Linked DNA regions of Methylorubrum populi. The protein of the gene in region 1 interacts with the protein of each later gene in a pairwise test. Links are inferred from orthologs where the notes say so. Each region holds a gene or a part of one and is shown on either strand. Other genes may lie near its edges. The genes, in order: rsfS and MPPM_RS07675.

Region 1 (15,256 bases):
GCGATCAGGACGCTGCGACCGAGGAGGGCACGGTCGGACAACTTGGCACCCCAGGAGATCCGAGTCCGCCGCGAGGCGGCCCGTTCGTGCATGCGCACGATTTTTCGGGAACGCCAATCAAATGCGGGCGATAAGAGCGGAACCGCCGTTCATCGCGCTTGATCCAGTTGCGAGGCCGGCACGCGCAGATTGCATGCCTCGGAGGCGGGGCGGTGCCCCGCACGCGCCGAGGTGCTGGCCAAGGACGGACGGTTCATGCACAGGAGGCGGCTTCGTCTTCCTGTCCGCCGCGCTCCCGTCACGACTGTCGCATGACCCAGGTCCGTCCTCCCGCTCTCGAAGATTTCCGCCGCGTCGTCGTCAAGGTGGGCTCGGCCCTCCTCGTCGATCGTGCGCGCGGGCGCCTGCGCCACGCGTGGCTCGCCGCGCTCGCAGAGGACATCGCCGACCTGCACGGCCGCGGCGTCGATGTGGTGGTCGTCTCCTCCGGTGCCATCGCCCTCGGGCGCACGGTGCTGGGACTGCCTCCCGGCGCGTTGCGCCTCGAGGAGAGCCAAGCCTCGGCGGCCGTCGGACAGATCGCGCTGGCCCGGTACTGGACCGAGGCCCTCGGACATCACGACATCGTCGCAGGTCAGGTGCTGGTGACGCCGAAGGACACCGAGGAGCGCCGCCGCTACCTCAATGCCCGTGCCACCGTGCAGAAGCTGCTGGAGGTGCGCGCGGTGCCGGTCGTCAACGAGAACGACACGGTCGCCACCGCCGAGATCCGCTACGGCGACAACGACCGGCTGGCCGCGCGCGTCGCCACGATGATCGGCGCCGACGTCCTGGTGCTGTTCTCCGATATCGACGGCCTCTACACCGCCCCGCCCCATACCGATCCGCAGGCGCGCCACCTTCCGGTGGTGGAGCGGGTGACACCGGAGATCGAGGCGATGGCCGGCGGCCCCGCCTCGGAGCTGTCCCGCGGCGGCATGCGCACCAAGGTCGAGGCCGCCAAGATTGCCGCGAGCGGCGGCACCCACATGGTCATCGCCGATGGGCGCGGAAAGAACCCGCTGCGCGTTGTGCGCGAGGGCGGGCGCTGCACGTGGTTCCTGTCGGGCTCGACCCCGACCGCCGCGCGCAAGACCTGGATCGCCGGGTCGCTGGAAGCCTCCGGCACCCTCGTCGTCGATGCCGGCGCCGCCCGTGCGCTCCAAGGCGGGGCGAGCCTGCTGCCGGTGGGCGTGGTGGCCATCGAGGGCAGCTTCGCCAAGGGTGATACCGTGCTGATCCGCGGCCCCGAGGGACGCATCCTCGGCCGGGGCCTGGTCGCCTACGACAGTGCCGACGCCGCCGCGATCATCGGCCGCTCCAGCCGCGAGATCGCCGCCGCGTCGGTTCAGGCCGGACGCACGGAGATGATCCACCGCGACGATCTCGCGATGATCGGAACCTGAGGCGCCCCGTTCGGGTCAGACAAGTTAACATCGACGCTTGTTCAACCCCAGGGCGATGTGCAAAGGGGCGCTGGAGGGTGCATATGCACTCAAATGCTCAAACGCGCCGCTCGATCGGCGCCAGACGGGAAGCGGGAACGTGCCTGTCCTGAACCTCAAGTCCGATTTTGCGGACGCCGACGACCTCGAAACGCTGATGGCCGGGATCGGCCGGCGCGCGCGCGCCGCTGGCCGGGCGATGGCACTCGCGTCGGCGCAGACCAAGGATCTGGCGCTGCGCGCCATCGCCGAGCAGATCCGCGCCAGCGCCCCGGCGATCCTGCGCGAGAACGCGCGGGACGTTGCCGCGGCACAGGCCGCGGGCCAGACCAAGGCGATCATCGATCGGCTGACCCTGGACGAGGGCCGCGTCGCGGCCATCGCCGAGGCGGTGGAGAAGGTCGCCGGCCTGCCCGATCCGGTCGGACGCCAGCTCGCCGCCTTCGAGCGGCCGAACGGTCTGCTGATCGAGCGCATCTCGGTGCCGCTCGGCGTCGTCGGCGTCATCTTCGAGAGCCGCCCCAATGTGACGGCGGATGCCGGCGCGCTCTGCCTCAAGGCCGGCAATGCCGCGATCCTGCGCGCGGGCTCGGATTCGCACCGCACCGCCACCGCCATCGCCGCGGCGATGAGCGAGGGTCTCGCCCGCACCGGCCTGCCGGCGGACGCGATCCAGCTCGTGCCGACCCGCGACCGGGCGGCGGTCGGGCTGATGCTGACGGGCCTCGGCGGCTGCGTCGACGTCATCGTGCCCCGCGGCGGGCGCAGCCTCGTCGAGCGGGTCCAGGCCGAGGCCAAGGTGCCGGTCTTCGCCCATCTCGACGGCATCTGCCATGTCTACGTGGCCGAGGGCGCCGATCTCGGCATGGCCCGCACGGTGCTCCTCAACAGCAAGATGCGCCGGACCGGCATCTGCGGCGCCGCCGAGACGCTGCTGGTCGATGCGGCGGTGGCCAAAACCCACCTCAAGCCGCTGGTCGAGGCGCTGCTCGAATCCGGCTGCGCCGTGCGCGGCGACGCGGAGACGCAAGGGGTCGATCCGCGGGTGACGCCCGCCGACGAAGCGGATTGGCGCACCGAGTATCTCGACGCGATCATCTCGGCGAAGGTGGTCGACGGGCTCGACGCGGCCATCGCCCATATCGAGGCCAACGGCTCGCACCACACCGACGCGATCATCACCGACGACGCCGAGGCGGCCGCCCGCTTCCTCAACGAGGTCGATTCGGCAATCGTGACCCATAACGCCTCGACGCAGTTCGCCGACGGCGGCGAGTTCGGCTTCGGCGCCGAGATCGGCATCGCCACCGGCCGGATGCATGCCCGCGGTCCGGTCGGCGTCGAGCAGCTCACCACCTTCAAGTACCGGGTCCACGGCAGCGGCCAGACCCGGCCCTGACGCGCTAACGGCGGCTCCTCTGCGCGCACTCGGACTCCCGCCGGCCGCACCCGGCCTGCGGATCGGCCTCTACGGCGGTTCGTTCAACCCGGCGCATGCGGGTCACCTGCATGTCAGCCGCACCGCCCTGCGGCGGCTGCGGCTCGACCGGGTCTGGTGGCTCGTCACGCCCGGCAACCCGCTGAAGGACCGTGGCCTGCTCGCGCCGCTGGAGGAGCGGGTGGCGCAGGCGCGGGCGCTCGCTGCCGACCCGCGCATCGCCGTCACCGGCTTCGAGGCGGAAATCGGCAGCCGCTACACCGTCGAGACCCTGCGCTGGCTCGTCCGCCGCCGGCCGACCCTGCGCTTCGTGTGGATCATGGGGGCAGATTCCCTCGGCTCGCTTCATCGCTGGCGCCGCTTCGAGGAGATCCTGACGCTGATGCCGGTCGCGGTGATCGACCGGCCCGGTCACACCCTGGCGGCACCGGCGGCACGGGCGGCGCAGGCCTTCGCTTCGGCGCGGATTCCGGAGACCGAGGCGGTGACGCTCGCGGCCCGGCGCCCGCCGGCTTGGTCCTTCCTGCACGGTCCGCGCTCGGAACTGTCCTCGACGGCGTTGCGGACGGGTGCCTAGGGCGTTCGGCCCGCTTGAAAAGCGGGACGAAAGCCGCCAATTTCAGGCGGTGGCGGCGTCGCCACAAACCGATTGCCGGGAACCGAGACCCTGTCCGCACACCTTCAGCCGGGAGCCGCCGGCTCCGACACCGAGACCGCCTCCTCCGACGCCCTGAAGGCCCTGGCCCTCGGATGCCTCGACGAGATGAAGGCCGAGGAAACCGTCGAGATCGACCTCGCGGGCAAGACGTCGCTCGCCGACACGATGATCATCGCATCCGGCCGCTCTCAGCGCCATGTCGGCTCGATCGCCGACAAGATCATTCAGGAGATGAAGGCGAAGGGATTCGGCAATGCCCGAGTCGAGGGTATGCCGGCCTGCGACTGGGTGCTGATCGATGCGGGCGACATCCTCGTCCACATCTTCCGACCCGAGGTGCGCGGCTTCTACAATCTCGAGAAGATCTGGGGCGTCGACCGTCCGACCGGCGCCCGCCTCGTTGTCTGAGCCTCACGGGGCCGGGACGTCGCTGATCTCGTCGCACGCTTCGACCTGATCAGTGAACTCCGCCTCTTGGCGCAGCAGACGACCGAGCCAAGCGTGGCGGATTTCCAGCACGAAGCGGAAACTGCGGGTGCCGGTCGCGCAGTGGCTGACGGTCAGGATCCCCGGCGTGAGCCAGCGCGGCAGCATCAGTCGGAAGCCCGGCAGGTCGATGAAGTAGCGCTCACTGCGGAAGACGAGCGCCCGATCCTCCACCAGAACCCGCAGGCTCATCCCGAGCCCGGCGCCGACCCGCTCCTCGAGGCCGGTCGGGCCCCGGAAACGCTTGGCCGAGTGGATCGCCTGGGGAAAGCCGGCGCTGCGGGCGTAGAGCCGCGTCCAGATCTGTCCGCTGCCGCCGCGGTCCTGGGTGACGGCGACCACGCTCGGAACATTGGCGATGCGAGCGGTGGGCAGCGGCGCACCAACGAGGCGCAGGCCCTGTGCCAGCAGCCAGCCGAGCACGGTGAGATGCGTCTCGACGACTCGGCCGGCATAGACCGCACTCTCGCCCGCGCCGAGCCGCTTGGTGAAGCGACGGCGCACCGCCGGCGGCAGCCGCGCCCAATCCGCCTCCGGGACGAGGGCGCGAAAGCGCAGGTCGAACAGTTCGGCCGGGCGGACCGGAGCTTGGGCCGGGGCAGCCCGTTCCGCGGCATTGCGCATGGAGAAGCCTCCTCAAACATCCTCCCATGCCATTCGTCCGGGCGGCGATTCCGCCGGGGCGTGGCAGGTCAGGTCTCGGACTTCACGGGCAGGTAGCGGACGATCCGGCCACCGAGTCGGATCAGCTTGGCCAGGGTGTTGTGAGGCACGTTCAGCATCTGCGCGTACCAGCCGTCGAGCGTCTGGGTGAAGTCGAGCATCGCCTTGAGGCGCCGCGACGCCACGGCCCCGACCCGTGGGTCCCCCTCGGCTTCGGCCACGCATTCGCGCAGCGCCTTGAGGGCAGGGTCGATCTCCCGCTCCTTGCGGCCGGCGGCGATGCGGGTGACCATCTCCCACAGGTCGGTCTCGGCGACGAAGAAGTCGCGCCGCTCGCCCATCACCGGCACCCGCCGGATCAGGTTCCAGGCCGCGAGCTCCTTCAGCGAGTTCGACACGTTGGAGCGGGCAATGCCGAGGGTGCCGGCGATGTCCTCCGCCGCGAGCGGCTTGTCGGAGAGGTAGAGCAGGGCGTGGATCTGCGCGACGGAGCGGTTCACGCCCCACTGTCCGCCGAGATCGCCCCAGTGCAGAATGAAGCGCTCCACTGCCGGGGCGAGCTTTTGCGACTGGTCTGAAATTTCTGTCATGACAGAAATTTCAGACGAAACGAGATGAAAGTCAAGCGGCCGTGCCCGCGCCTCAGATCACCGAGAAGCGGAAGGTGGTGCTCGACGTGAACGTCTCCTCCGGCCGCAGGACGGTGCTTGGAAAGTTCGGGTGGTTCGGTGCGTCGGGGAAGCCTTGCGTCTCGAAGCAGACACCATCCCCGGAACGGTAGGTGTGCCCCGAGGGACCGACGAGCGAGCCGTCGAGATTGTTGCCGCTGTAGAGCTGCAGGGCCGGCTGGGTCGTGGCAACATCGAGCCGCCGCCCACGCGCCGGGCAGAGGCAGGAAGCCGCCGGGCGCAGCATGCCGGCGGATCCGCGCAGGGCGAAGGTGTGATCGTAGCCGCCGGCCAGGACGAGCTGCTCGTGGCCCTGCCGGATGCGCGCCCCGAGCGGCGTGGGCTCGCGGAAGTCGAACGGCGTGCCGGCGATCGGGGCGAGAATGCCCGTCGGGATCTGGGTCGCGTCCGTGGGCGCGTAGGCATCCGAGAATACCTGCACGACGTGATCCATCACGTCGCCCGCGCCCTCGCCGGCGAGATTGAAGTAGCTGTGATTGGTGAGGTTCAGGACGGTCGGACGGTCCGTTACGGCACGATAGTCGATGCGCAACGTGCCGGGTTCGGGCAGGCTGTAGACGACCTCCACGTCGAGCGTGCCCGGAAAGCCCTCCTCGCCATCGGGGCTGCGCCGCCTCAGCGTGAGATGCGTCTCGCCCACCTCCGCCACCTGCCAGAGACGCTTGGCGAAGCCTTTGAGGCCACCATGCATGGTGTTGGGCGGCTCGTTGATCGGCAGCGCGTAGGTCGTCCCGTCGAGGGTGAAGCGGCCCCTTGCGATACGGTTGGCGTATCGGCCGGCGATCGCCCCGAAATGCGGGCTCACGGTCTCGTAGCCCTTCAGGGTGTCGAGGGCGAGGACGACGTTGGCGCGGCGGCCCTCCCGGTCCGGCACTTCGATAGCCGTAACGACCGCGCCGTAATCGATCACCTGCACCCGCAAGTCGTCACGGCTGAGGGTGTGTCGGAGGACGGCTTCGCCCGCCCGCGTCGTCCCGAACCGATCGGCCGCCATTCCTCGCCCTCCTGCTCAGCGTAGACGCGCGAAGTCCGGGAACGTTCTCACGGCCTCCGGACCGTTAGGCGGAGGCGGCCTCGGGCTTGGCGGCACCGGTGTCGTCGGACAATTGCAGCCGGTGCAGTCGCGCATAGGTGCCCCCCGCCGCGACCAGTTCATCGTGCCGGCCGCGTTCGATCACCCGGCCCGCCTCGAGCACGGCGATGCGGTCGGCCTCGCGCACGGTCGAGAGGCGGTGGGCGATGACCAGCGTGGTGCGCCCCCGCATCAGCCGTTCGAGCGCCTCCTGCACGAGGTGTTCGGATTCCGAGTCGAGGGCGGAGGTCGCCTCGTCGAGGAGCAGGATCGGCGCATTCTTGAGGAAGGCGCGGGCCAGGGAGATGCGCTGGCGCTCACCCCCCGAGAGCCGCCCGCCGCCCGGCCCGACCCGGAAGGAATAGCCCTCGCTCAGCCGCGAGATGAAGCCGTGCGCCGCCGCGGCCTTCGCCGCCGCCTCGATCTCGTCCTGCGACGCGCCGGGGCGGCCGAAGCCGATATTGGCCGCAACGGTGTCGTCGAACAGCACGACCTCCTGCGACACCACCGCGATCGCCGCCCGCAGCGATGGGATCGTGACGTCGCGGATGTCGGTACCGTCGATGAGGACACGGCCCGACGTCACGTCCTGAAGGCGCGGCACGAGGTTGAGCAGAGACGATTTGCCCGAGCCCGAGCGTCCGACCAGCGCCGTGGTCGAGCCGGCCGGCACCACGAGGTCGACCCCCTCCAGCGCCGGCGCGTCGGCGCGGTAGCGGAAATGCACGGCCTCGAAGCGGATCTCACCCTGCGTCACCGTCAGCGGTCGGGCAGAGGGCGCCTCGCGGATCGTCGGCGGCTCGTCCATCAGGGCAAAGTAGCGGGAGAGCGCGGCGGCCGCCTCCTGCAGGATCGCGTTGAGGGTGCCGAGCGCCCGCGCCGGCTGCGCGGCGAGCAGCAGGGCGGCGACGTAGCCGGTGAAGTCGCCGACGGTGCGGTCGCCCGACATCACCCGCTGGCCGACCAGCACCAGCACGCCGGCCACCGCGAGGCCGCCGCCGATCTCCATCAGCGGGTCGAGCCGGCCGCGGGCATTGGCCGCCTTCATCTTGAGCCGGCGCACCTCGTCCAGCGCCTCCGCGGCACGACCTTTGAGGTAACCTTCGAGGGCATAGGTCTTGGCGACGCGGGCGCCCTGCAGGCTCTCGGTGATGAGGCTGGCGGTCGCGCCCATCTGCTCCTGCGTCGTGGTGGAGACCTGCCGCAGCCGCTTGCCGATGCGGTTGACCGGGCCGGCCACGAGCGGCGCCGTGACCGCGGCGGCGAGCGTCAGCAGCGGATCCATCCAGATCAGCGCGATCACCAGGGCGGTCAGCATGGCGACGTCGCGCAGCAGAACCGTCGAGATGCGGGTCAGCGCCTCCTTGATGAAGGCGAAATCGGTGGTGAAGCGCTGGGTGAAGGCCGCCGGACTCTCGCGGCCAAGCTGGGCGAGGTCGGCATCGATCAGATGGGCGTAGAGCGCGGCCTGCATGTCGGCCTCGACCCGGGTGACGACCCGGTTGGTGAGCACGGTCTGGCCGAACAGGGCGAAGCCGCGGGCCGAGGTGACGGCAATGACGATGAGCGGCCCGTAGGCCAGCGCTCCCATGTCCTTGTGATCGAAGGCATCGAAGGCAGCCTTGATCAGGGCGGGATAGAGCCCGGTCGCCGCGCCAACGATGGTGATGAGCACGAGCACCACCGCCAGCGTCGCACGGTGGGGCGAGAGCCATTCGCGCCAGAGCCGCCCGAGCAGGGGGAGGGTGTCGCCCGTCAGGAGCGGCCGGCGCGCCATGTTGTACCGTGTCTGTGCTGACCCCGGCCGGAACGCCGGGGCCCGCGGTGTTTGCCGCCGCGCGGCTCGCGGATCAAGCGGCGGACCCGATGCTACTCGTCGCCGCCGTCCCGACCGCCCGGTCCGCCGGGGCCGTGGCGATGCCAGGCCTTGTGCGGCCCACCGAACGGGCGCATCGGCCGGGCGAGGAGCATGGCGCGGCGCTTCTGGCCGTCATCGAGCGTCGCGAAGAGCGGCGTGCTGGCATCGGCGAGCTTGCGCAGGGCCTCGCCCCGGGCGGTCGCCGCGTCGGCCATGGCGCGAAGTGCACCGGGCGCGTCATCGACCATCCGGCCGCGCTCGCGCCGGGCCTCGCGCTGGGCGGCCCGCTGCTTGAAGAGATCGCGCATGGCCGCCTCGACCGGTGGCCAGAGCTTCTCCTGCTCCGGGTTCAGCTTCAGCCCGGCATGCAGACCGGCGATGCGGGCATCGGCGAAGGCCGCCCGATCCTCGGCCGAGAGCGCCGACCAGCGCCCGTGCCGATGGCCGTGCGGTCCGTCCGCGAAAGGCCCACCGCGCTCGCCGGCATGGACCGCCACGGCGCCGATGCTGGCCGCGCCGAACAGCGCCAGCCCCGCCATCGCGAGACCCGTCGCGCGTTTCCTGATCATGGGACATCTCCGTCAGACAGGGGCGTCTGCCCCGATCCGGCGACGATGCGTCCGTTTCGTCTCTGGCGTGTGTCCGGTCGTCTCCGGCGTGTGTCTGCAACATGAAAGCTTGTCCATGTTCGGATAACCATCTTGGCGATGTGATAATGTTACATTATTACCGCGGCCGAACGGAGGAGTTTCGGGATGAGACGGTTCATGGGGCGCGGGTTCGCGGCCGCGATTCTGCTGATCGCCGGCCTCGCGCCGACGATTGCCGCGGCGCAGGAGGCGCGGCTGAAGGCGGTCGCGACCTTCTCGATCCTGGCCGACCTCGTGGCGCAGGTCGGAGGCGACCGGGTCGCCGTGACGAGCCTCGTCGGGCCGGATGCGGACGCGCACGGCTATTCCCCGGCGCCGGGCGACGCCCGGCGGGTGGCGGAGGCCGACCTCGTCGTCGTCAACGGCCTCGGCTTCGAGGGTTGGCTGGAGAGGCTGATCAAGGCGTCCGGCACCAAGGCGCCGGTGGTCGTGGCCTCCAAGGGCGTGAAGACCATCGCCGGCAGCCATGACCACGACGACCATGGACATGATCACGGGGAGGGGGACCACGCAGACCCGCATGCGTGGCAGAACGTGGCGAACGTGAAGCTCTATGTCGCCAATATCCGCGACGGCCTCAGCGCCGCCGATCCGGCGCATGCCGACCTCTACGCTGCCAACGCGGCCGCCTACACGCAGAAGCTCGACGCGCTCGATGCGGAGATTCGCACCGCTCTGGCCGCGATCCCGGAAGAGCGGCGGCGCATCATCACCACCCACGATTCCTTCGGCTATTTCAGCGCCGCCTACGGCATGCGCTTCCTGGCGCCGCAGGGCATCTCGACGGACAGCGAGGCCGGTCCGCGGGACGTCGCCCGCATCATCCGCCAGATCCGCCGGGACAAGGTGCCCGCGGTGTTCGTGGAATCGATCGCCGACCCGCGGCTCATGCAACAGATCGCCCGAGAGAGCGGCGCCAAGGTCGGCGGCCGGATCTATTCCGACGCGCTGAGCGCGCCGGGCGGCCCGGCCGCGGGCTATCTGGAGATGATGCGCGCGAACCTCAGCGCGTTTCGCGAGGCGCTGAGCTGAGGCTTCAGCCGCCCGTCATCGGGGGGAAGAACGCGATCTCCCGAGCCCCGGCGATGGCGCTGCCGGGCTTGGCGTGGACCCGGTCGATCGCCGTGCGCACCACGCCTTCGTTCTCGAAGGCATAGGCGTATTCCTCGCCGCGCGTCTTCAGCCAGCCGATCAGGTCGGCCACGGTGGCGACACCCTCGGGCAGGCTCACGGTCTCGTCGGGCTTGCCGACGCGCTCGCGCACCCAGGCGAAATAGACGAGCTTCATCACACACTCACTTCCATAGCCGTCCTCGCGGGGCGCAGCCGAAGCAAGGACGGACGCGTCAGCGCGGATCGTCGATCACGTGCCGGATCCCGGCCCTCATGTAGTCCCAGCCGGTATAGAGCGTCAGGGCAGCGGCGAGCCAGAGCAGGACGATCCCGGCCGTGAGGCTGCCGGGAATGACGCTCTCGCCGGCCGGGCCGGCCACGAGCACGCCGAGGGCGACGAGCTGCACCGTCGTCTTCCACTTGGCGATCCGGCTGACCGGCAGGCCGACCTTCAGTTCCGCCAGATACTCGCGCAGGCCGGAGACCAGCACCTCGCGGCAGAGGATGACGATGGCCGCCCAGAGCGACACGCCGGCGATGGTGCGGTCGGCAGCCAGCATCAGCAGGAGCGCCGCGACGAGGAGCTTGTCGGCGATCGGATCGAGCATCCGCCCGAGCGCGGAACTCTGCGCCCAGGCCCGCGCCACGTAGCCGTCGAGATAGTCGGTGATCGCGGCCACCACGAACACGCCGAAGGCGGCCCAGCGCGCGGCGATCTCGTCGGGCCAGAACAGCAGGACGACGACGACCGGCACCGCGACGAGGCGGCCGTAGGTGAGGCAGTTCGCGAGCGTCCAGGCCTGCGACCGGCGTCGGGGGAGGACGGCGTTCATCGCCGGGGTGAAATCACGGGCCGCGTGGGGCGTCAACCGCGTCGGGATCGCGTCGGGCGCAGGCTCTGTCGACACGGGCTCGGCTCAAGCGTTGGCGTGGAAGAAATCGTAGACCGCCCGCGCGGTGGCGGCGTTCACGCCCGGCGCCTTGGCGAGATCCTCCAAGGCGGCCCGCTGGATGGCCTTCACGGTGCCGAAATGGTGCAGCAGCGCGCGCTTGCGAGTGGGGCCGATGCCGGCGATCTCGTCCAGCGGGTTCCTGGTCATCTCGCGCTTGCGCCGGGCCCGGTGGGTGCCGATGGCGAAGCGGTGCGCCTCGTCGCGCAGGCGCTGCACGAAGTAGAGAACGGGATCGCGCGGCGGCAGCTTGAACGGGGTCCGGCCGGGCACGAAGAAGGTCTCGCGGCCGGCATCCCGGTCCCGCCCCTTGGCGACGCCGACGAGCGGCACGTCGATCACGCCGATCTCGGCGAGCGAGGCGCGGGCGGCCTCGAGCTGCCCGGCGCCGCCATCGATCAGCACGAGGTCGGGCCAAGCCGGGAAGGCGTCGGGATCATCGATCACCGTCTCGGTCGCGGCCGGCACGGCCTGGCACTCCGCCGCGGCCTGCGGCTCACCGACCTCCGCCTCCCGCGGCGTGCGCGGCGCCTCCTTGGCCAGCCGCTTGAAGCGGCGGGTCAGCACCTCGCGCATCATCCCGAAATCGTCGCCGGGGGTCAGCTCCTCCGACTTGATGTTGAAGGTGCGGTAATGCGTCTTCATGAAACCGGTCGGGCCGGCGACGATCATGCCGCCGACGGCGGCCGTACCGGAGATGTGCGAGTTGTCGTAGACCTCGACGCGGCGCGGCGGCTTGTCGAGGCCGAAAGCCTGTCCCAGCGCGGTCAGCAGCTTGCCCTGCGAGGCGGTGTCGGCGAGGCGGCGGCCCAGGGCCTCCTTGGCGTTGCGCTGGGCGTAATCGACGAGGTTCTTGCGCTCGCCCCGCTGCGGCCGATGGATCTCGACCCGGTGCTCGACCCGGCTCGACAGGGCCGCGGCCACGAGTTCGGCATCCTCGATCGTGTGACTCACCAGCACGAGGCGCGGCGCGGGCTTGTCGTCGTAGAACTGCGAGATGAACGAGGCGAGCACCTCGTCGGCGCTCATGGAGCGGTCGGCCTTGGGGAAGTAGGCGCGGTTGCCCCAGTTCTGGAAGTTGCGGAAGAAGAACACCTCGATGCAGAACTGACCCGCCTGCTCGTCGAGGGCGAAGACGTCGGCCTCCTCGACCCCTTGCGTGTTCACCCCTTGCGTGCCCTGGATCGCTGAGAGCGCGGCGATCCGGTCGCGGAAGCGCGCCGCGCGCTCGAACTCCAGCGCCTCGGAGGCGCGCTCCATCTCCTCGCGCATCCGGTCCTTCACGGCGTTGGACTTGCCGGAGAGGAAGGCGCGGGCGCTGTCGGCGAGCCCGTTGTAATCCTCCAGGGCGATCTCGCCGGTGCAGGGGCCGGAGCAGCGCTTGATCTGGTAGAGCAGGCAGGGCCGGGTACGGTTCTCGTAGTAGCTGTCGGAGCAAGTCCGCATCAGGAAGGCGCGCTGGAGCGCGTTGACCGTGCGGTTGACCGCCCAGACATTGGCGAAGGGGCCGTAATAGTTGCCCTTGCGGCGGCGGGCGCCGCGGTGCTTGACGATCTGAGGCGCAGGCCCGTCGCTGGTCAGCAGGATGTAGGGGAATGACTTGTCGTCGCGCATCAGCACGTTGAAGCGCGGCTTCAACTGCTTGATGAGGTTGGCCTCCAGCAGCAGCGCTTCCGTCTCGGTCGCCGTGGTGACGAATTCCATCGCCGCCGTCTGCGCGATCATGCGGGCGATGCGGTTGGAATGGGCCTGGCCGCGGGCATAGGAGCCGACGCGGGCCTTCAAATTCTTGGCCTTGCCGACGTAGAGGACGTCGCCCTTGTGGTCGAACATCCGGTAGACGCCCGGCGAGGTCGGCAGGGTCGTCCAGAAGCGGCGGATGATCTCGGTGCCGGCCTTGACGGCCCCGGCCTCGAAATCGAAGTCGATCTCGGGCGCCTCGTCGAGGGAGGGCGCCTCGTTCTCGTCCTCGTCGAACCCGTCGGGCGGGACGTCGTCGAAGGCGGATCGGGTCGCGCGGTTCATGGCCCCGATGTAGGCCGCGGCGATTCCGGTTGGAAGAGCCGCGGCGCCGCGGGCCGTTAATCGAACAGGGCGTCGATGTCCGACTGATCGACGTGGCCGGGATCGTCCTGAAGCTTCGGCCCGTTGAGAAGCGAGCTCTCGTCGTTCTCGTCGACCGCGGCGGTCTCGACGGCGAGCAGATCGCGGAAGCCCTCAAGGCTGCTCCAGGCCTCGATCACGCGGTCGAGATGCTCCTCGACGAACTTGAGCACGCTGACGATCTTGCTGATGCGCTGGCCGGTGAGATCCTGGAAGTTGCAGGCTTCGTAGGCGGCGATGACGTGGTCGAGAATGCCGTCGACATTCTCCTGCGCGGCCTTCGTCAGCCGCATGCCGCGCATCATGTTGGCATTGGTTTCGATCTTCTCGATGCTGCCAAGAATCGTCGAGGTGGCCTGCTCGGTCGACTCGACCACCGCGTCGAGCTCGCCCGCGACGCGCCGCATGCCCTTGCCGGTGCTCTCGGAGCGGTGAAGGCTGGCGATCTCCGACTTTGTGCGGGTGATCGCCTCCTTCATCACTTCGAGTTCGTGGCGCATGGCGAATGCCTCGCCGAGTTCGCGGCGGCAGGCCTCGATGGTCTCGCCGGCGCTCGCCTGGGTGATGCGGCGCAGGTCGTTGATCGCGGTGAGGATCTCTTCGAGGCGCGGATTCGGCAGCGCCTCCGGAGCGGCCGCAGAGATGCCGGCCGCCGGAACGGGCAAGCCCAGGCTTTCCTCGATGCGGTAGCGCTTGGTGATCATCGGTCGGACGGGCCTTCGGGGACGGATCTCGTCCGACACAATCCGGCGCAGTGGTTTCGATTTGCTGAAAGTTTTCAGGCGATCGGAGTCATTTACCGCCCGTTGACGACGACTCGCGGTTTGCGGGGGCCCGCCCGCCGGAGCGGGTGATTCACCACGTTCATTCATCGCCCGCAGGGCAAATACCGAAAAGCTTTCCGCATCGCGTGTGCAGGGCGGGAGTGTGGGATGCGGGCGAAATGGAGCGTGGCGCTGGCAGCGCTCGCCATTGCCGGAGCGTGCGGGCCGGCCATGGCGCAGACGGGGCCGGGCCGCTACGGCGGCGGCTTCATCGAATTTCTGATGACCGGCGACGCGCACGGCCCGACCCGGCGCCCCGCCGTCGACGGCTACGGTGCGCTCGGCGAGCCGCGCCAAGCCGCCATTGCACCGCAGCCGCGCGCGCGTTTCGCGGCGCTGCCGACCGGGCCGGCCGCCGAGGAGAGCGCCGTCGCCAGGGCGATCGACCCGCGCTACGCTCGCCAGGTCATCGCCTATGACGGGCCCGGCCGGGCCGGTCAGATCGTGATCGACACCAACGCGAAGTATCTCTACCTGATCCAGACGGGCGGACAGGCGATCCGATACGGCATCGGCGTCGGGCGCCCGGGCTTCGTCTGGACCGGCGCGAAGACGATCACCGCCAAGCGGGAATGGCCCGACTGGACGCCGCCCGCCGAGATGCTGCGCCGCCGTCCCGACCTGCCGCGGCACATGGTGGGCGGGCCGGAGAACCCGCTCGGCGCCCGGGCGATGTATCTCGGCACCTCGCTCTACCGCATCCACGGCACCAACGAGCCGCACACGATCGGGCAGAACGTGTCTTCGGGCTGCATCCGGATGATGAACGAGGACGTGATCGACCTCTACGAGCGCACGCCGGTCGGGACCCGCGTCGAAGTGATCTGACCCATCCGACCCAAGAGAAAGCCCGGTGCCGGGGGACCGGCACCAGGCTCTTTTTCTCTACTCGATCAGGCCCGATCAGGCCCAGTCGTCATCCCCGCCATCGCCGAGGTCGCCGCCGAAATCGTCGCCGCCACCGCCGAACGAGGCGTCCTGGAAGCCGCCGTCACCGCCGCCGAGCGCCGAACCGAGATCCTGGTCGCCGCCGCCGCCGAACATGCCGCCACCCGCGTCACCGCCGCTCAGGCCCGCAGCCTGAGCGCTGCCGAGCGAGGAATGTCCGCCCGCGAAGGCATTGGAGAGGGCGCTGCCGAGCAGCATGCCGCCCGCCGCACCGGCCGCCATCGGAAGCGCCGTGGCGAGGAAGCCGCCGCCGCGGGCCGGCTGCTGGGCCTGACCGCCCCAGGGTCCGCCCTGCGGAGGACCGCCGTAACCCGGCTGCT
Region 2 (15,326 bases), 1.7 Mb from region 1 along the record:
GAAGTCGCCGAAGCGCCTCTTGTAGCACGCGATCAGGCGGCGGCGGTGCTCGTCCTCGGCCTCCGCCATCGCGTCGAATAGGGCGGCCGAATGGGGAGAGTCGGCGCGCAGCCGCCCGGCATAGGCGCGATAGATCTGGCCGTCCTCCTCCTCCGACCCGATCGCCAGCGCCAGGATCTCCTGCTCGCTGAGATCGTCGAACCGCTTTCGGCCCCCGAGGGCCAGCGTCAAGAGACGGCTCATCATCGCTGCGTCGGTCTCCGGGGCGTCGGTTTCCGGAGACAGCGCGCCGGGGCGGGCGTCGCCGGCCTCACCCCTCCTGCTCCTGCAGCAGCCGGTACTCGCGCCCGTGCCGGCAATAGCCCTCGACGATGTGGCTCATCATCGCCCGCTTCTTCGGGTCGAGGGTGCCGAGGATGCGCGCGGGCCGGCCGCCCCAGAGGTGCCCGCCCTCGAGCAACTGGCCCGGATCGGTGGTCGAGCCGCCGGCCAGCATCACGTCGTCGGCCACCACCGTGCCGGGTGCCAGCACCGAGCCGATCCCGATGAGGGAGCGGGCGCCGATCCGGCAATCGGCCATGCGCACGTTGTGGCCGATCGTGGTGTCGCGCCCGATCACCACGCCCTCGCCGCGGCTGCGGATCACGGTGTTGTCCTGGATGTTGGTGTCGGCGCCGACCACGATCGGCCCGACTTCCGCCGAGAGTTCGCAGGAGAACAGCACCGTCACCCCGGCGCCCAGCGCGATGCGGCCGGAGAGCCGGGCGGTGCGGGCCACGAACACGCTGGCATCGGTCTCCGGCGGCTCGGTCGGCGCGGGCGGGCTCGCCGCCTCGCCGGCAGCCTCGCGCAGGCGCTCGGCCCGCTCGGCCAGTTCCTCCGGCGTCACCGGGCGCAGGCGCTTGGCCGGGTTGCCGCCATAGGCGAAGCCGCTCTCGAGGTTCGAGCGGGGAAAGATCGTCGCGCCGGCCTCGATCAGCACGTTGTCGCCGACGACCGCCCCGTCGAGGATGATCGCTTCGTCCTCGATCACCACGTCCGAGCCGACGGTGCAGGCATGCACCACCGCGTTGCGGCCGACCGTGACCCGGTCGCCGATATGGGTCGGCAGCGATTCGGTGGCGATGTGGACGGTGGAGCGGGCGCCGAGCCAGAAGCGCTCGCCCGCGGTGATCGGCTGGCCGTCGCTGCGGATCACGCTGTCGTCCCCGAGCCAGGCCTGGGGCCCGAGGGTGGCGGTGCCGATCACGGTGCTGGCGCGCCCGCACCAGACGGGGCGGCTGGCGAAGACGGGCAGGATGCCGTCATGGGGCAGGATCAGATCGGGCGTCACGTCGCGGCTCGCTGTTCTTCGAAACGGCGCCGGTGGCGCGGTCCTATCCTTGAGCCATATAGGCTCGCGGGCAAATGGAGTAACGGGCTTGCGTGTAAACGCTCGGGCAGGTCCGTCCACGCCGCGTACGCGTTCCCGAAGAGGCGGTCATGACGGTCAGCATCCAGTCCGAGCCCTTCGACACCGCCGCCGAGATTGCCCGGATCGAGGCGGAACTGGCCGGGCGGGCGGGAGCGGTCGTGACCTTTTCCGGCCTCTGCCGCGACGAGGCGGGCCGGCTCGCCGCGCTGGAGCTGGAGCACTATCCCGGCATGGCCGAGGCCGAGATCGGTCGGGTGGTGGAGGAGGCGCGCGCCCGCTGGCCGGTCCAGGCGCTGCGGGTGATCCACCGCCACGGGCTGGTGCGGCCGGGCGAGGGCATCGTCCTCGTCGTCACCGCCTCGCCCCACCGCAAGGCCGCCTTCGCGGCGGCCGACTTCCTGATGGACTACCTCAAGACCCGCGCCCCGTTCTGGAAGCGCGAGCACCTTGCCGACGGCACCACCGGCGGCTGGGTCGAGGCGACGGAGGCCGACGCCGCCGCCGCCGAAGCCTGGACCTGACCCCTCGGCCTGCCCAGCCCCGGCCCGCCCGGACACCGCGAACGGAAAACCCCTCATGACGGCATCCCCTTCCAGCCCGCCGGGCGCGCGCCGCCTCGCGGTCGCCGGCATCGCGGTCGTGGCCTTCGCCGCCGCGCTCTGGCTCGCCTGGACCGCCTCGGCGACGCTGCTGCTGATCTTTTCCGGCATCCTGTTCGCCGTCTTCCTCGACGGTCTGACCCGCGGCCTCGGTTACGTCCTGCCGATCGGGCGCGGATGGCGCCTCGCCCTCGCCTGCCTCGTGCTGGCCGCCCTCGCCATCGGGCTCTCCGCCTTCGGCGGCGCCACCGTGGCGAGCCAGGCGCGCGACCTCGGCACCACGGTGCGCCAGCAATCGGAGACGGTGCGCGACTGGCTGAAGGAGCGCGGCATCGAGATCGACCTATCGCAGGGGGCGCCGGCGGGCCAGGGCGGCGGTGGTGATACCGGTCAGGGCGAGAGGGACGAGGGCAAGGAGGGGAAGGGCCAGAAGCAGGGCGGCCTCGCAGGTCTCGCCTCGGGCGCCCTGAAGAGCCCCGGCTCGCTCCTGTCGGATGCCGGCAGCGTGCTCGGCCCGGCCACGACCGTCGTGATTGCGCTGTTCAACGCGCTCGGCAACGTCCTCGTGATCGTCTTCCTCGGCGTGGCCATCGCCGCCGATCCGAAAAGCTACCGCGACGGCGCCCTGCGGCTCGTGCCGCCGCGCCACCGCGAGAAGGGCGCGCGCGTCCTCGACGGGTCGGGCGAGACCCTGCGGCACTGGCTGTTCGGACAGCTCGTGACCATGGCGGCGATCTTCGTGCTGACCTGGGCGGGGCTGAGCTTCCTCGGCATCGGCGGCGCGCTGATCCTCGGGCTCCAGGCCGGCCTGCTCGCCTTCGTGCCGACCATCGGGCCGCTGATCGCGGGCGTGGTGATCGTGCTGAGCAGCCTCGCCTCGGGGCTGAACGGATTGCTCGGGGCGCTCGGCGTCTACCTCGCGGTGCAGACGGCGGAGAGCTATGGCCTCACTCCGTTCATCCAGCGCCGCGCCCTCGACCTGCCGGCGGCGACGATCTTTTCCGGCCAGCTCCTGCTCGGCGTGCTGTTCGGCCTGTGGGGAGTGGCGCTCGCCCTGCCGCTGGTGGCGGTGATCAAGGTGCTGCTGGAAGAACTCTACATCGAGGACGGGGCCGAAGCGGAGGCCTGAGGCGTTCTCCGGCCGATCGCTTCGGCTTCGCCCCGCAATGATCCGTCAACAGAACGGTCCGCAGATCCTTGTTGGACCTGCGGACCGGTAATCGCCTTACGGCGCCATGTCGGGGACCGGCTTGACGGTGCCCGTCTCGGCCGGGGCGGGCGCCGGGGCCGGAGCCCCGATCTGCGGCGGCGGGGTGAGCTGCAGGTGCTCGCTGGTATAGGCGAGCTCCTGGTAGACCCGCTGCGGATCGCCGTTCAGCTTGGTGCCGTAGCTCGGCACGATCTGGCGGATCTTCGCCTGCCATTCCGGGCTGGCGACCTTCTGGGCGAAGACCTTCTCCAGCACGTTCAGCATGATCGGCGCGGCGGTGGAGGCGCCCGGCGAGGCGCCGAGCAGGGCGGCGATGCTGCCGTCCTTGGCCGCGACCACCTCGGTGCCGAGCTTGAGCACGCCGCCCTTCTCCGCATCGCGCTTGATGATCTGCACGCGCTGCCCGGCCTGGACCAGGCGCCACTCGTCCTTCTTGGCGTCGGGGAAATACTCGCGCAGGGCCTGGTAGCGGTCCTCGTCGGACAGCATCACTTGGCCGGCGAGATACTCGATCAGCGGGTACTGCTCGACGCCGACGCGGACCATCGGCCAGACATTGCTGGTGGTGGTCGAGGTCAGCAGGTCGAAGTAGGAGCCCTCCTTCAGGAACTTGGTCGAGAAGGTCGCGAACGGCCCGAACAGGATCACGCGCTTGCCGTCGAGCACCCGGGTGTCGAGATGCGGCACCGACATCGGCGGCGAGCCGACGGAGGCCTTGCCGTAGGCCTTGGCGAGATGGCGCAGGGCCACGTCCTGGTTCTCGGTGACGAGGAACGAGCCGCCGACGGGGAAGCCGGCATAATCGTCGGCCTCGGGGATGCCGGAGGCCTGCAGCAGGTGCAGGGCGCCGCCGCCCGCGCCGATGAACACGAACCGGGCATCGACCGTGGACCGGCTGCCGTCCTTCAGGTTCTTCGAGGTGACGCGCCAGGTGCCGTCCTTGTTGCGCGCGAAGCTCTCGACCTCGGTCGAGAGGCGAAGGTCGAACTTCGGCCCGCTCTTCAGCGAGGCGATGTACTGGCGGGTGACCTCACCCCACTCGCAATCGGTGCCGAGCGGCGACCACGTGGCGGCGACCTTCTGCTTCGGGTCGCGCCCCTCCATCATCAGGGGGACCCACTTCTTCACCTGCTCGGGGTCGGTCGAGAACTCCATCCCGGCAAAGAGCGGGCTGGCCTTGAGCGCCTCGTAGCGCTTGCGCAGATAGGTGATGTTGTCGTCGCCCCAGACGAAGCTCATGTGGGGCGTGGAATTGATGAAGGAGCGGGGGTTCTTCAGCACGCCCCTTTGCACCTGCCACGCCAGGAACTGGCGCGTGACCTGGAAGGCCTCGTTGATCTCGACGGCCTTGCCGATCTGGATGTTCCCCTTGGAATCCTCCGGCGTGTAGTTCAGCTCGGCCAGGGCGGAGTGGCCGGTGCCGGCATTGTTCCAGCCGTTGGAGCTTTCCAGCGCCACGCCGTCGAGCCGCTCGACCATCTCCAGCGACCAGTCGGGCTCGAGTTCGCGCAGCCAGACACCGAGCGTCGCGCTCATGATGCCGCCGCCGATCAGCAGGACATCGACCTTGCGGGGCTCGCCCGCGGCGAGCAGGGGCGAACCGGGCAGCGTCGTCGCCGCCAGACCTGCCAATGCGCCGCCGATAACCTGCCGCCGGTTCATCGGCATCGGGCTATGTTGCACATTCGCGGAGTGCATGTGCAGTTTATCGTCAGTTTTCATTTTATTTTTCGTGCCGCTCAAAAATTTATTGGTCCTGCGCGTCCGCTACAACGAGCACGCGCGAGCGACAACCCGGCGATTACATGGCTGCCATGCCCTGAAACCTTGAACATGCGCAGCCGATTGTCAGACCGCGTCGGGCGCGTTCGGCATCGCCGGAACGGGGTTGACCATAGGTCGCCAGTCGCGGGGCCGAACGAACCTCAGCGTGCGGCCGAGCGCTCGATCCGGCGGATGCTTCCGAGGATCGCCCGGGCGGCCTCGTGGCGCATCGCGCCGGTCTCGCAGGTCTTGCAGATCGCCCCGAGATAGCGGCCGTCGACCACCGTCTCGGCGAACAGACCCGACTTGAACCGCGGCGCCGCCTCGGTCTCGACGGCGATCCAGTCGCGCGGCCCGAATCGCTTGGGTCCGAGCGGGCGGCGGATGGAGGCGCCGGGGCTCGTACTCTTCAGGACCGCACGCAGGCGGAAGTAGCGGGACAGCGGCGAGGCGTGGAGCCCGGCGAGGCGGGCCGCGTCGTCCTCGCCCTCGACCGGGGCGGTCCGCAGGCGCAGGGTGCAGGCCTCCTTGGTGCGGGCGCAGGCCGGGGTCTCGCACACGATCCGCACGACGCGCCGGCCGGAGGCGTCGCCGGGGTCTTCGTCGGCATCCTCCAGCACCCAGCCCGCGGGCAGATCGAGCACGAAGCCCTGGTCGAGGCGCAGGGTCGTCGGTCCCGGAAGGGCCTCGGCCGCGTCGGTGCTCGCCTCCGGTGCGGGTTCCTCGGTGGAATTCGGCCTCTCCTCGGCCCGGGCCGGCGCGATGGCGAGCAGGCACGACAGGAGAAGAGCCGCACGGCCGCGGCGGAGGGGATCGGTCATCGGGCACGAGCCTCCGGGAGGTGGCGGTCGATCAGGGCCTCGGCGCGGGCGCGCGCCTCCGGCTCGAAGATCCGCAGCGGCACGGGCAGCACCTCGTCCCAGCGCATCGGCAGGATCATCAGGTCGCCGGCCTGCACCCGCCCGCGGAACAGCGGCCAGCCGAGATGCGCGTGCGCCCCGTCCTTCGCGGTGACGATGCCGGTCTCGCCGATCGCGATCTCGGCCTCGCCGGGCGGCGCCTCGGCTTCGAGCCGCCGGGCGAGATCCACCGCGAACCAGCGGCGCGCGTAAGCGTGGACCGCGAAGAACCCTGCGATCACCACGGCGGTGATGGCAGCCGGCTTCCAGAAATCGCTGGCGATCATCTCGGCGAAGAGCGGCAGCGCGTCGGCCAGCGGCACCCGGTAGGGATCGACCGCCCAGAGTATCAGGAGCAGGGCGGGATAGAGCAGGGACAGGCCCACGAGCCACGCGGCGGCCCCGGCGAGCCGGGCGCGGCGGGCCCAGGGATTTTCCAGGCTGCGCAGGATGAGCGGCACCCGCTCCTCCGCGGTCAGGCGCAGGGCGGCGCACACGGAATCGGGCCCCGTCGCCGGTTCGGCCGGCGGCGGGGCGGGGGCGGGCCGGCCGGCGCAGGCCTCGACCCAGCGCCGGATGCCCGCGATCGTCTCCGCGCTCAGGGACGCCTTGGGCAGGACGACCGGCACCTCGCCGATCTCCGTCGTCAGGAAGAGGTGGTGCCGGTCCTCCGCGAGCCCGCCGATGCGCGGCCAGGGCACGAAGCTCACGAGATCCGGCGCGGTCTGGGTCAGCCCGGCCCCGTCGAGCCGGTAGTGCACCGGGACCGGGCTCGGATCATCGCCGCCGCCGCCCGGCGGTCCCATCAGGGCCCGCACCCGGCGCCGGGCGAACCAGGGGTGAAGCGCGTAATGCGTGAGCAGGGCGAGCGTGATCAGCCCGAGGCCGGCGGCGAGCGGCAGTGGATCGAAGTCGGACAGGTCGCGCCAGAACGCCGACAGGCTGCGCCGGCCGCCCGAAGTCGCCCAGGCCGAGACCGTGCCGAGCAGCGCCAGGAACCACAGCACCGGCAGGCCCAGCGTGAGGATGCGCCGCCTTTGCGCCGCCAGCGGCCCCCTCTGCGCGTGGAGATTGCCGATGATCCGGTGCGCGAAGGTGAGCGGGGCGTCAAAAGTGAGCGGCGCCTCCGGAACGGGCGGGCGGCCGGAGAGGGCGGGGACGACGGGCAGGACGAGACTCCGGGACTTGCGTTCGAGGATGTCGGCGCCGATCAGCCGTCGCGGGCGGCGGCCGGGACCGCGGCGATGCCGGCGCCCGCGGCCCAGGCGTTGAGATCCTGCTTGCGGATCGCCGCCGCCATCATGTCGGGGAAGAGGTCCGGCGTGCAGGCGAAGGCGGGCACGCCGAGCGCGGCGAGCCGCGCGGCGAGCCCCCGGTCGTAGGCCGGTGCGCCCTCGTCGGAGAGGGCGAGCAGGGCCACCACCTGCACGCCCGCCCCGACGAGGCGCTGCGCCTGGGCGAGCAGGCCGGCCTCGACCCCGCCCTCGTAGAGATCGGAGATCAGCACCAGCACCGTGTCCTCGGGCCGGGTGATGCGCGAGGCGCAGTAGCCGACCGCCCGGTTGATGTCGGTGCCGCCGCCGAGCTGGACCGAGAACAGCACCTCGACCGGATCGTCCATCTCGTCGGAGAGATCGACCACCTCGGTGTCGAACACCACGAGCCGGGTCGAAACGGCCGGCAGCGAGGCCATCACCGCCCCGAAGATGCTCGAATAGACCACCGAGTTGGCCATCGAGCCGGATTGGTCGATGCACAGGATCACGTCCTTGAGCGATCCGCGGCTTTTTCGCCCGTGGCCGAGGCGGGTCTCGGGGATGATGGTGCGGTACTCCGCCTGATAGTGGCGCAGGTTCGCCCGGATGGTGCGGTTCCAGTCGATCTCGGCGTGGCGCGGGCGGCGGTTGATGCTGGCGCGGTCGATCGCCCCGGTCACGGCCTGGCGCAGGGGCTCCTCCAGCCGCTTCATCAGCGCGTCCACCACCTTGCGCACCACGAGGCGCGCCGTCTCCCTCGTGCGCCCGCCGAGCAGGCCGCGCATCGAGATCAGGGTCGAGACGAGGGAGACGTCGGGCTGGACCGCCTCCAGCATCTCCGGCTCGGTCAGCATCCGCTTGAGGTCGAGCCGCTCGAAGGCGTCGCGCTGCATCACCTGCACCACGGAGGCCGGAAAGTAGTCGCGGATGTCGCCGAGCCAGCGCGGCACGGAGGGCGCGGAGGCGCCCAAGCCCCCCTTGCGGTCGGAATCGTAGAGGGCGCCCATCGCCCGGTCGAGGCGCCCGTCGCGTTCGGACAGGGTGCAGCCCGTGCCCTCGGCCGCGCCGCCGCCCAGCACGAGGCGCCAGCGGCGGAGGCGTTCCGTCTCGTTCACGGCCTCGCTCATGCGGCGTCTCCCGTGGTTGCGTCCGCGCTTCGGACCGGCTCGGGGCCGAGCAGCAGGCGCAGGATCGGCAGCACCTTGGCCGCCCGCGCCGCATCGAAGCCCTGCGCACCTTCTGCCGCGCCTGGGGCCACGCCGCCCGGCCGGGCCAGAGCCTCGCCGATCGCCCGGCGCTCGGCGGGTGCCAGGGTCGCGAAGGTGCGGCGCACCAGCGGCAGCAGCTCGATGAACAGCGCCTCGTCGAGGCCGCAGAGCCATTCATCGACGACGGCGAGCAACTCGCGCCCGTGAATCAGCACCGTGCCGCTGTCTTCGAGAAAACCCTCGATCCAGGCGGCGGCGGGGGCGGCGCCGGAAGCTCGCGACAGGGCAAGCCGCAGGCGCTCGCCGGCCTCCTCCGCGTCGATGGCGCGATCATCGAACAAGAGCCGGACGGCGCGGCCGACGACGCGGCCGTGGACGTGTTCCTGATCGGCGAGCGCCCGCAGGGCCTCGCCCCACACCGCCTTCAGTTCCGGCTCCTCGATCAGCGCCACCGTGCCCGAGACGGCGACGATGCGCGCCTTGGCCGCTGCCGCCGCATCGTCGTCGAGGCTCTGGCAGGCGGCGACCAGCCCGGCGGCGGCCCGCGGCACGAGGCCCCGCACGACGGCGAGCACCGGCGCGGTGTCGGAGGAGCGCACGGAGCCGTAGCGGGCGAGTTCGGCGAGCGGCGGCAGCGCGTCCATCAGGTCGAACACGTCGGCCGAGACCGCGGCGCGGTCGTTGAGCGCGCGGATCACCTCCGCCGTCGCCTCGGCGAGGTCGGCGTCGAGCAGGGTGCCGATCAGGCCGGAGAGTTCGGCGACGCGGGTCGCCTCGCGGGCTCTGGTCCGCACCCGGCCGGCGGCGGCCTCGGCGATGGTGCCGCCTTCCGCCGAGGCTGCCACCAACTCGACCACCCATTCCGGCTGCCAAGCGAGGAACCAGCCCTCCTTGAAGGTGCCGCGCCCGCGCGCCTCCCGCCGCTCGCCCCAGGGGATGCCGATCAGGCTCAAGCGGTTGAGGAAGTGGCTGCGGGCGAGATCCGTCTCCTTGCGCAGGTCGAGGGTGATCTCGCCGGCGGCCGCGCCGGGTTTGAGGCGCAGGCGCCGGCACTGCGCCTCGAAATCCGCCTCGACCGGGGTGCCGGGGCTGTCCGGCGGGGTGGCGCCGAGGCGCTCGCCGATGACGAGCTTGCGCCGGATCAGCCCCATCGGCGCCGGATCGGCGAAGCAGAGCGTGGCCTGCGCCGCCTCGTCGAGATCGTCGAGGGAGGGCCGGGACCGGCCGCGGAAACCCGCCAGCGCCTCGGCGAGCCGGGCCGCCTCGATCACCGAGGCCGGGGAGGCGTCGAGATCGTTCTCGCGCAGCAGGGCGGCGGCGCGGGCGAGCCAGCGGGCGGCGACCCTTCCCTCGTGGTGCCACAGGTTGTCGTACCATTCCGGCGAGAGCACCCCGGCGCGGTAGCCGGAGGCGAAGGCCAGCCGCTCGTAGGACCAGGGCGCCCAGGCGGCGGCGACCTTGGTCTTGGGCAGGTTTTTGAGTGTTGCGGCGTCGGCGGTCGCCTGGCCCTTGGCGTCGTGGCGGGCGAGCGCCGGCACGTGCCACGCGCCGCAGACCACGGCGATGCGCTCGAACCCCTCCTTGGCCGCCCGCCGGATCGCCGCGCGCATATGCGCCTCGCGGGCCTCCTCACGAAAGGCATCTTCGGGGTCGGGTTCGGCGCCCTCGCGCAAAGCCGCCATCGCCTCACCGATCGCGGCGAACACGTCGCCGTCGGCGCCCGCGCGGCTCTCGACCAGGGCGTCCCACCAGCGCTCGCCGTCCGGGTAGCCGGCCAGCGCCGCGAGTTCGCCGAGCGGGTCGCGCCGGATCGCGGCGGCAGCCGGGGCGGGCTCAGGCTCGGACGGTGCTTCCGCCGCCTCAGAGACCGGCTCCGCATCGATCGGCGCGGCCTCGGTGGGGGATTCTGCCTCGCCGAAGCCGTCGGCGAGCTGGTTGGCGTGCGGCAGATCGATGAAGCGCAGGGTCGCGCCCGCCGCGACGCCAAAGCGCATCGCCACCCATTCCGGCGAGAAGGCCGCGAAGGGGAAGAAGGCGCAAGTTCGCGGCCGGTCGGGCCGGTAGACGAGGAGCGCCACGGGCGGCGCCATCGCCTCGTGGGCGGCCAACGGGATCAGCGCGTCGGCATCCGGCGGCCCCTCGATCAGCAGGCAGTCGGGCTCGAGCGCCTCGAGTGCCGCCTTGAGCGAGCGGGCCGAGCCGGGGCCGTGGTGGCGGATGCCGAAGAGACGGATATCGGGCATCGCTCGGGTCACGCGCTCGCGCGGGCGGCCTTATAAAAGTCCTTCCAGCCGTCGCGCTCCTTGACCACGGTCTCGAGGTACTCGCGCCAGACGATGGCGTCCTGCACCGGGTCCTTCACCACGGCGCCCGTGATGCCGGAGACGAGGTCGTGGGCCGAGAGGCGGCCGTCGCCGAAATGCGCGGCGAGCGCCAGTCCGCTGCCGACGACGCTGATGGCCTCCGCCGTCGAGAGCGTGCCGGAGGGCTGCTTCACCTTGCTCTTGCCGTCCGCCGTCACCCCCTCGCGCAATTCGCGGAAGATCGTGACGACGCGGCGGATCTGGTCGGCGCCCGGCGGCTCGGCCGGGATCTCGAAGGCGCGGCCGAGCGCGGCGACGCGGCTCTCGACGATGGCGATCTCGGCCTCGATCGTGGCGGGCGGGGGCAGCACCACGGTGTTGAAGCGGCGCTTGAGCGCGCTCGACAATTCGTTGACGCCGCGATCCCGGTTGTTGGCGGTGGCGATGAGGTTGAAGCCCTTTTGCGCCGGCACCTCCTCGTTCAGCTCGGGGATCGGCAGCGTCTTCTCCGAGAGGATGGTGATGAAGCTGTCCTGCGTCTCAGAAGGGATGCGGGTCAGCTCCTCGACGCGGGCGATGCGCCCCTCCGACATCGCCCGCATCACCGGCGAGCCCACCACCGCCTCGCGGCTCGGCCCCTTGGCGAGAAGCAGCGCGTAGTTCCAGCCGTAGCGGATCGCCTCCTCGCTGGTGCCGGCGGTGCCCTGCACGATCAGGCGCGAGGTGCCGCAGATCGCCGCCGCGAGATGCTCGCTGACCCAGCTCTTGGCGGTGCCCGGCACGCCGAGCAGCAGCAGCGCCCGATCGGTGGCGAGCGTGGCCACCGCGACCTCCATCAGGCGCCGGTCGCCGATATATTTCGGGGTGACCTCGAAGCCCGACAGGAGTCTGCCGCCGAGCAGATAGGTGACCACGGCCTGCGGCGACATCTGCCAGTTCGGCGGGCGCGGCCGGTCGTCGGATTCGCGGAGCGCCGCGATCTCCTCGGCGAAGGCATCCTCGGCGGCCTGGCGAAGCTGCGCGGCCTTGACGGCGTGGGTCGATGTCATCCTTGGGCCGTTCTCCCTGTGGTGGTCTCCGGTCGGAAGTCGCGCCGGATCGCGGCGCGCAGGTCCAGCACACCCGTCAATCCCGCGAGCTGCGTGCGCAGGCGGTCGCCCTCCCCCTCCGGCAGGCGCGCCAGGAGGGCGGCGGCCGCGGCGGCGTTGTCGTCGCTCGGCCAGAGCCGGTCGCCGAGGCGGGCGATCACCCAGGGCTTGGCCAGATCGCGCCGCAGGGCGTCCGAGCCGCGGGTGACGAAGGCGAGCCAGTCGAGGAGCGCGGCGCTGAAGGCTTCCGAAAAATGCTCAGGGCCTTGGCCCAGCACCGCCAGCACCACCTCGATCTTGCGGGCGCGGATCAGCGCGCCGACTCGCGCCTCCCACTCGGCATCGGGCAGGAGGTCGAGCGCCTCCGCCCACATGCCCAGAACCTCGTTGGTGCGGCGGACGCCGGTGACCTTGCCCTCGTAGGCTTCCGCCGTGATGTCGGCCATTGCCGCCGTCCAGGCTGAATCGAGGCTGCGCTTGGCCGCCGAGAACAGCCCGTGGAAGACCGGATCGGCCCACTCGCTGCGCAGGGCGAGCTCGATCCAGAGCCGGGGCGGATGCTCGGCGAAGGCGTGGAGCGGCGCGCGCGCCAGGATCGCCCGCAGCAGGCCGGCCCGGGCACCGCCGCCGCGCCGCTCCCACGAGTTCGCCTCGACGCCGTCGCGGGCCAACTCCGGACTCTCCTCCGGCAGGGTGACGACGAGGCTGTGCGCGGTGCCGCCCAGCAGCTTGCGCTTGCTCTCGACGCTCAGCGCGGCGCGGGCGCGGGCCGCCATGCGCTCGGCGTAGCGTGAGCCGGGAAGGCCCGGCAGCAGGCGCTGCGCGGCGAGCCGCACGCCGCTGGCGCGGTCGTCGAGGCAGGCTTCGAGAAAGGGTTCGTCGGCCGCCGACAGGCCGGTCGCCAGCGCGTGGACCAGGGCCTCGCGGATATCCGCCTTCTCCTTGCGGAAGACCGGTTCCAGGGCGGCGCGGGCGCCCTCGGGATCGCGGGCGCGCAAGGCGGTGAAGGCGGCGCGGCGCTCGGCCACCGTGCCTTCGGTCCAATCCGCCGTCTCCGCCGCCTCCCCCGTCTCGGCCGGGATCTCGCCGCAGGCGCGGGCGAGCCAGTCGAGTTCGGCGCCGATGACGGCAGGGGCGGTCGCCGGCAGGCTGTCGCGCTGCTGCATCAGCGCCTGGAGCAGCCAGGCGGGCGGGCGCAGGCCTGAGGCGGCGGCGAGGTCGAACCACTCCTCGACGCGTTTACGCGCGCCGGTGCCCTCGGTGAGGAGGCCGTAGAGCCGGGTCGCGGCCGCCGGTGGGCATTCGGGCCCGAAGGTGTCGCGCGGCTCAGGTGGCGCCAGCGCCTCCGGCCCGAGCCCCGTGCCGGCGAGGTGGTGGACGCCTTCCGCGGCGAGCCGGACCAGCAGGGCGCCGCCGGGATCGCTTTCCGCGACCAGACCGGCGAGCGGACCGGGGGCGGCGGGCGGGGCGCGTTCGGCCCCGAGGAGCGCGGCGGCGAGCACCGGCTCCCAGCCATCCGGTGCGCGATCGACAGTCTCCATCATGCCACCTGCAACAGGACCGGCTGCGCGCCCTGCGCCGGCATCGCGTAGAGGCGCCCCTCCGTCACCAGGGCGAGCGGCTGCAGGCCGTAGCCGTCGTAGAGGCCGAACAGATCGACCGGGCGGCCCGCCGCCACGGCGAGCAGGCTCGGCAGGCGCGGATCGGCCCGGAGCGCGAGGCAACCGGTCTCGTCCCCCGCCGCCAAGGCGGGCAACGAACCTGTCTTGCCGCTGGCTGCCGCGGCGGCGAGGCGCCCGAGCCGCACATTCAGGAGGCGCACCGGCCAGCGCTCACACCAGGGCGCGCGGGCCAGCACCTCGGCGAAGGTGTCCCGCGCCGCCGCGACGCTAGCCGCGCCGGGCAGAGCCGCCTCGGCCGCCGGGCCGGCGGCACCATCACGAAAGACGGCCCGCAGCGGCGGGTCGCCGGGCTGGAAGGCGAGCGCGCCGGAAAAGTCCTGGCCGGCGGCGGGGGCCGGCGGCAGGGGCGAGCCTGCGGTCCCGTAATCGATCACCTGGGCCAGGGCGCCGCTGGCGCGGCCGACGAGCCAGACCGAGCGGGCGGTGAGCCGATCCTCCTCCTCGACCGCGTGGGCCAGCACCGCCCAGGTGTCGGCATGGTCCGGGCGGGCGGCCATCTCCTCGGCGGTGACGGGGTAGCCGAGCGCCGCGCGCACGCCGGCCGCCTGCTCGGGCGCGAGCGCGTCGAGGCGGCGGGCGGCCCGGAGCAGCAGGGCGAGCCGGCCGAGGCCGAGGGCGAGCGCCGCCTCCGGCCGGGGCGCGCCTGCTTGAGGTGCGGCGGCGATCAGTCCCGGCAGGGCGCGCACGCGCCGGGCGAGGCCGGGAGCCTGCCCGTCCACGAGGCGGCCGGCCATGCGGTCCCAGAAGGCGTAGGGTTCGGAGCGCGCGGCGGCCAGCCCGCGCCGCATCAGGTCGCGGAGCCAGAGATCGAGTTCGTCGAGTGCCGCCGCGACCCGGTCCTCGCGGGCCTGCCGGCGCTTGGCCTGCGCCCGCTCGTCGACGGGCTTGGCCGGCTCCTTCGCCCGCGTCTCGGCCGCCGCGGCGCGGCTCTCGCGCCCCTTCATCCAGGCGGCGGCCCAGTCCGGCGGCGCGCCCTCGGCGATCGGCGAGGCCGCATCGACCAGCATCAGGCCGAGACCGTGCTTGCAGGGGAACTTGCGGCTCGGGCAGGTGCATTTCGAGGCCGGGCCGGCGAGATCCGCCACCGTGCGGTAGGGGCTCGCCCCGCTGCCCTTGATCTCGCCCCAGATCACCGTCCCCGCCCGGCCGAGGCCGGCCCATTTCTGCGGTTTCGCCTGATCCTGCCCGGCCTTGCGGCTCGACGCATCGGGGGCGAGATCGAGGATCTGGGCAGTCGTCAGGCTCATGCGGTCGGCGGGTTGGATGTCCGTCAGTCGAATCGTTGATGCGTCAGCTTAAACAGATCGGCTTGATGAGCAAGTTTTCCTTGAAATCCCGATTTTCGCTGAGCCGGCAACCGTCTTGACGGCCTTTGTTCTGAGGCTAATCTGAGAATAGTTCCAGTTTAACGCCTTTGGCGCGAATCATAGCCTGGGGGGTGCTCAGCCCTGCTCGTCGGTGTTGCGCCATTCCCGCTCGAAGGGCAGGCGCCAGGCTTGCGGCGCCACGAGCTGGTGGATCGATTTCGGGCCCCAGGAGCCCGGCGCGTAGAGCCGCACCGGCGGCGGCGCTTCCAGGAGCGGGGTCGAGACCTCCCACAGCCGCTCGATGCCCTCGGCGGTGGTGAACAGGGTGTGATCGCCGCGCATGGCGTCGAGGATCAGCCGCTCGTAGGCCTCCAGCACCTCGCCCATCAGGCCGGTATCCTTCATGTTGAACTGGAGCGAGAGCTTGTCGAGCCGCATCCCCGGCCCCGGCCGCTTGCCGTAGAACGACAGCGACATCTTGGAGGCGTCGGCGAGATCGAAGGTGAGGTGGTCGGGCCCCTGCGCGCCGACCCCCGAATTGACCGGGAACATGCTTTTCGGCGGTTCGCGGAAGGCGATCGAGATGATGCGCTGCC

What was found.
Region 2: the proteins of rsfS (region 1) and MPPM_RS07675 interact in binary tests that used the Escherichia coli proteins (3 or more experiments, as listed by UniProt). The link is inferred for Methylorubrum populi from one-to-one orthologs.

The regions. Positions count from the first base shown.
Region 1 is NZ_AP014809.1:3,408,681-3,423,936, forward strand. The notes cover bases 2,351-5,279. They hold rsfS (ribosome silencing factor), read left to right. Parts: upstream 2,351-3,571; coding sequence 3,572-3,988; downstream 3,989-5,279. Other genes in these bases: MPPM_RS15650 (glutamate-5-semialdehyde dehydrogenase), read left to right, coding at 2,351-2,883; MPPM_RS15655 (nicotinate-nucleotide adenylyltransferase), read left to right, coding at 2,939-3,499; MPPM_RS15665 (DUF4166 domain-containing protein), read right to left, coding at 3,992-4,690; MPPM_RS15670 (GbsR/MarR family transcriptional regulator), read right to left, coding at 4,759-5,279. Outside these bases: MPPM_RS15640 (response regulator), read right to left, coding at 1-41; proB (glutamate 5-kinase), read left to right, coding at 312-1,445; more of MPPM_RS15650, read left to right, coding at 1,585-2,350; more of MPPM_RS15670, read right to left, coding at 5,280-5,319; MPPM_RS15675 (aldose epimerase family protein), read right to left, coding at 5,372-6,412; MPPM_RS15680 (ABC transporter ATP-binding protein), read right to left, coding at 6,477-8,267; MPPM_RS15685 (Spy/CpxP family protein refolding chaperone), read right to left, coding at 8,360-8,917; MPPM_RS15690 (metal ABC transporter substrate-binding protein), read left to right, coding at 9,104-10,030; moaD (molybdopterin converting factor subunit 1), read right to left, coding at 10,035-10,286; pgsA (CDP-diacylglycerol--glycerol-3-phosphate 3-phosphatidyltransferase), read right to left, coding at 10,345-10,944; excinuclease ABC subunit UvrC, read right to left, coding at 11,029-13,086; MPPM_RS15710 (protein phosphatase CheZ), read right to left, coding at 13,143-13,868; MPPM_RS15715 (L,D-transpeptidase), read left to right, coding at 14,097-14,816; MPPM_RS15720 (DUF2076 domain-containing protein), read right to left, coding at 14,892-15,256. UniProt on the Escherichia coli protein: Functions as a ribosomal silencing factor. Interacts with ribosomal protein uL14 (rplN), blocking formation of intersubunit bridge B8.
Region 2 is NZ_AP014809.1:1,660,190-1,675,515, forward strand. The notes cover bases 9,653-12,651. They hold MPPM_RS07675 (ATP-binding protein), read right to left. Parts: upstream 11,703-12,651; coding sequence 10,602-11,702; downstream 9,653-10,601. Other genes in these bases: MPPM_RS07670 (DUF5682 family protein), read right to left, coding at 9,653-10,593. Also shown: iron exporter MbfA, read right to left, coding at 1-246; MPPM_RS07635 (gamma carbonic anhydrase family protein), read right to left, coding at 311-1,333; MPPM_RS07640 (molybdenum cofactor biosynthesis protein MoaE), read left to right, coding at 1,483-1,935; MPPM_RS07645 (AI-2E family transporter), read left to right, coding at 1,991-3,142; mqo (malate dehydrogenase (quinone)), read right to left, coding at 3,239-4,891; MPPM_RS07655 (hypothetical protein), read right to left, coding at 5,149-5,808; MPPM_RS28385 (YcxB family protein), read right to left, coding at 5,805-6,893; MPPM_RS07665 (VWA domain-containing protein), read right to left, coding at 7,097-8,269; more of MPPM_RS07670, read right to left, coding at 8,266-9,652; MPPM_RS07685 (SWIM zinc finger family protein), read right to left, coding at 13,282-14,670; zwf (glucose-6-phosphate dehydrogenase), read right to left, coding at 14,866-15,326.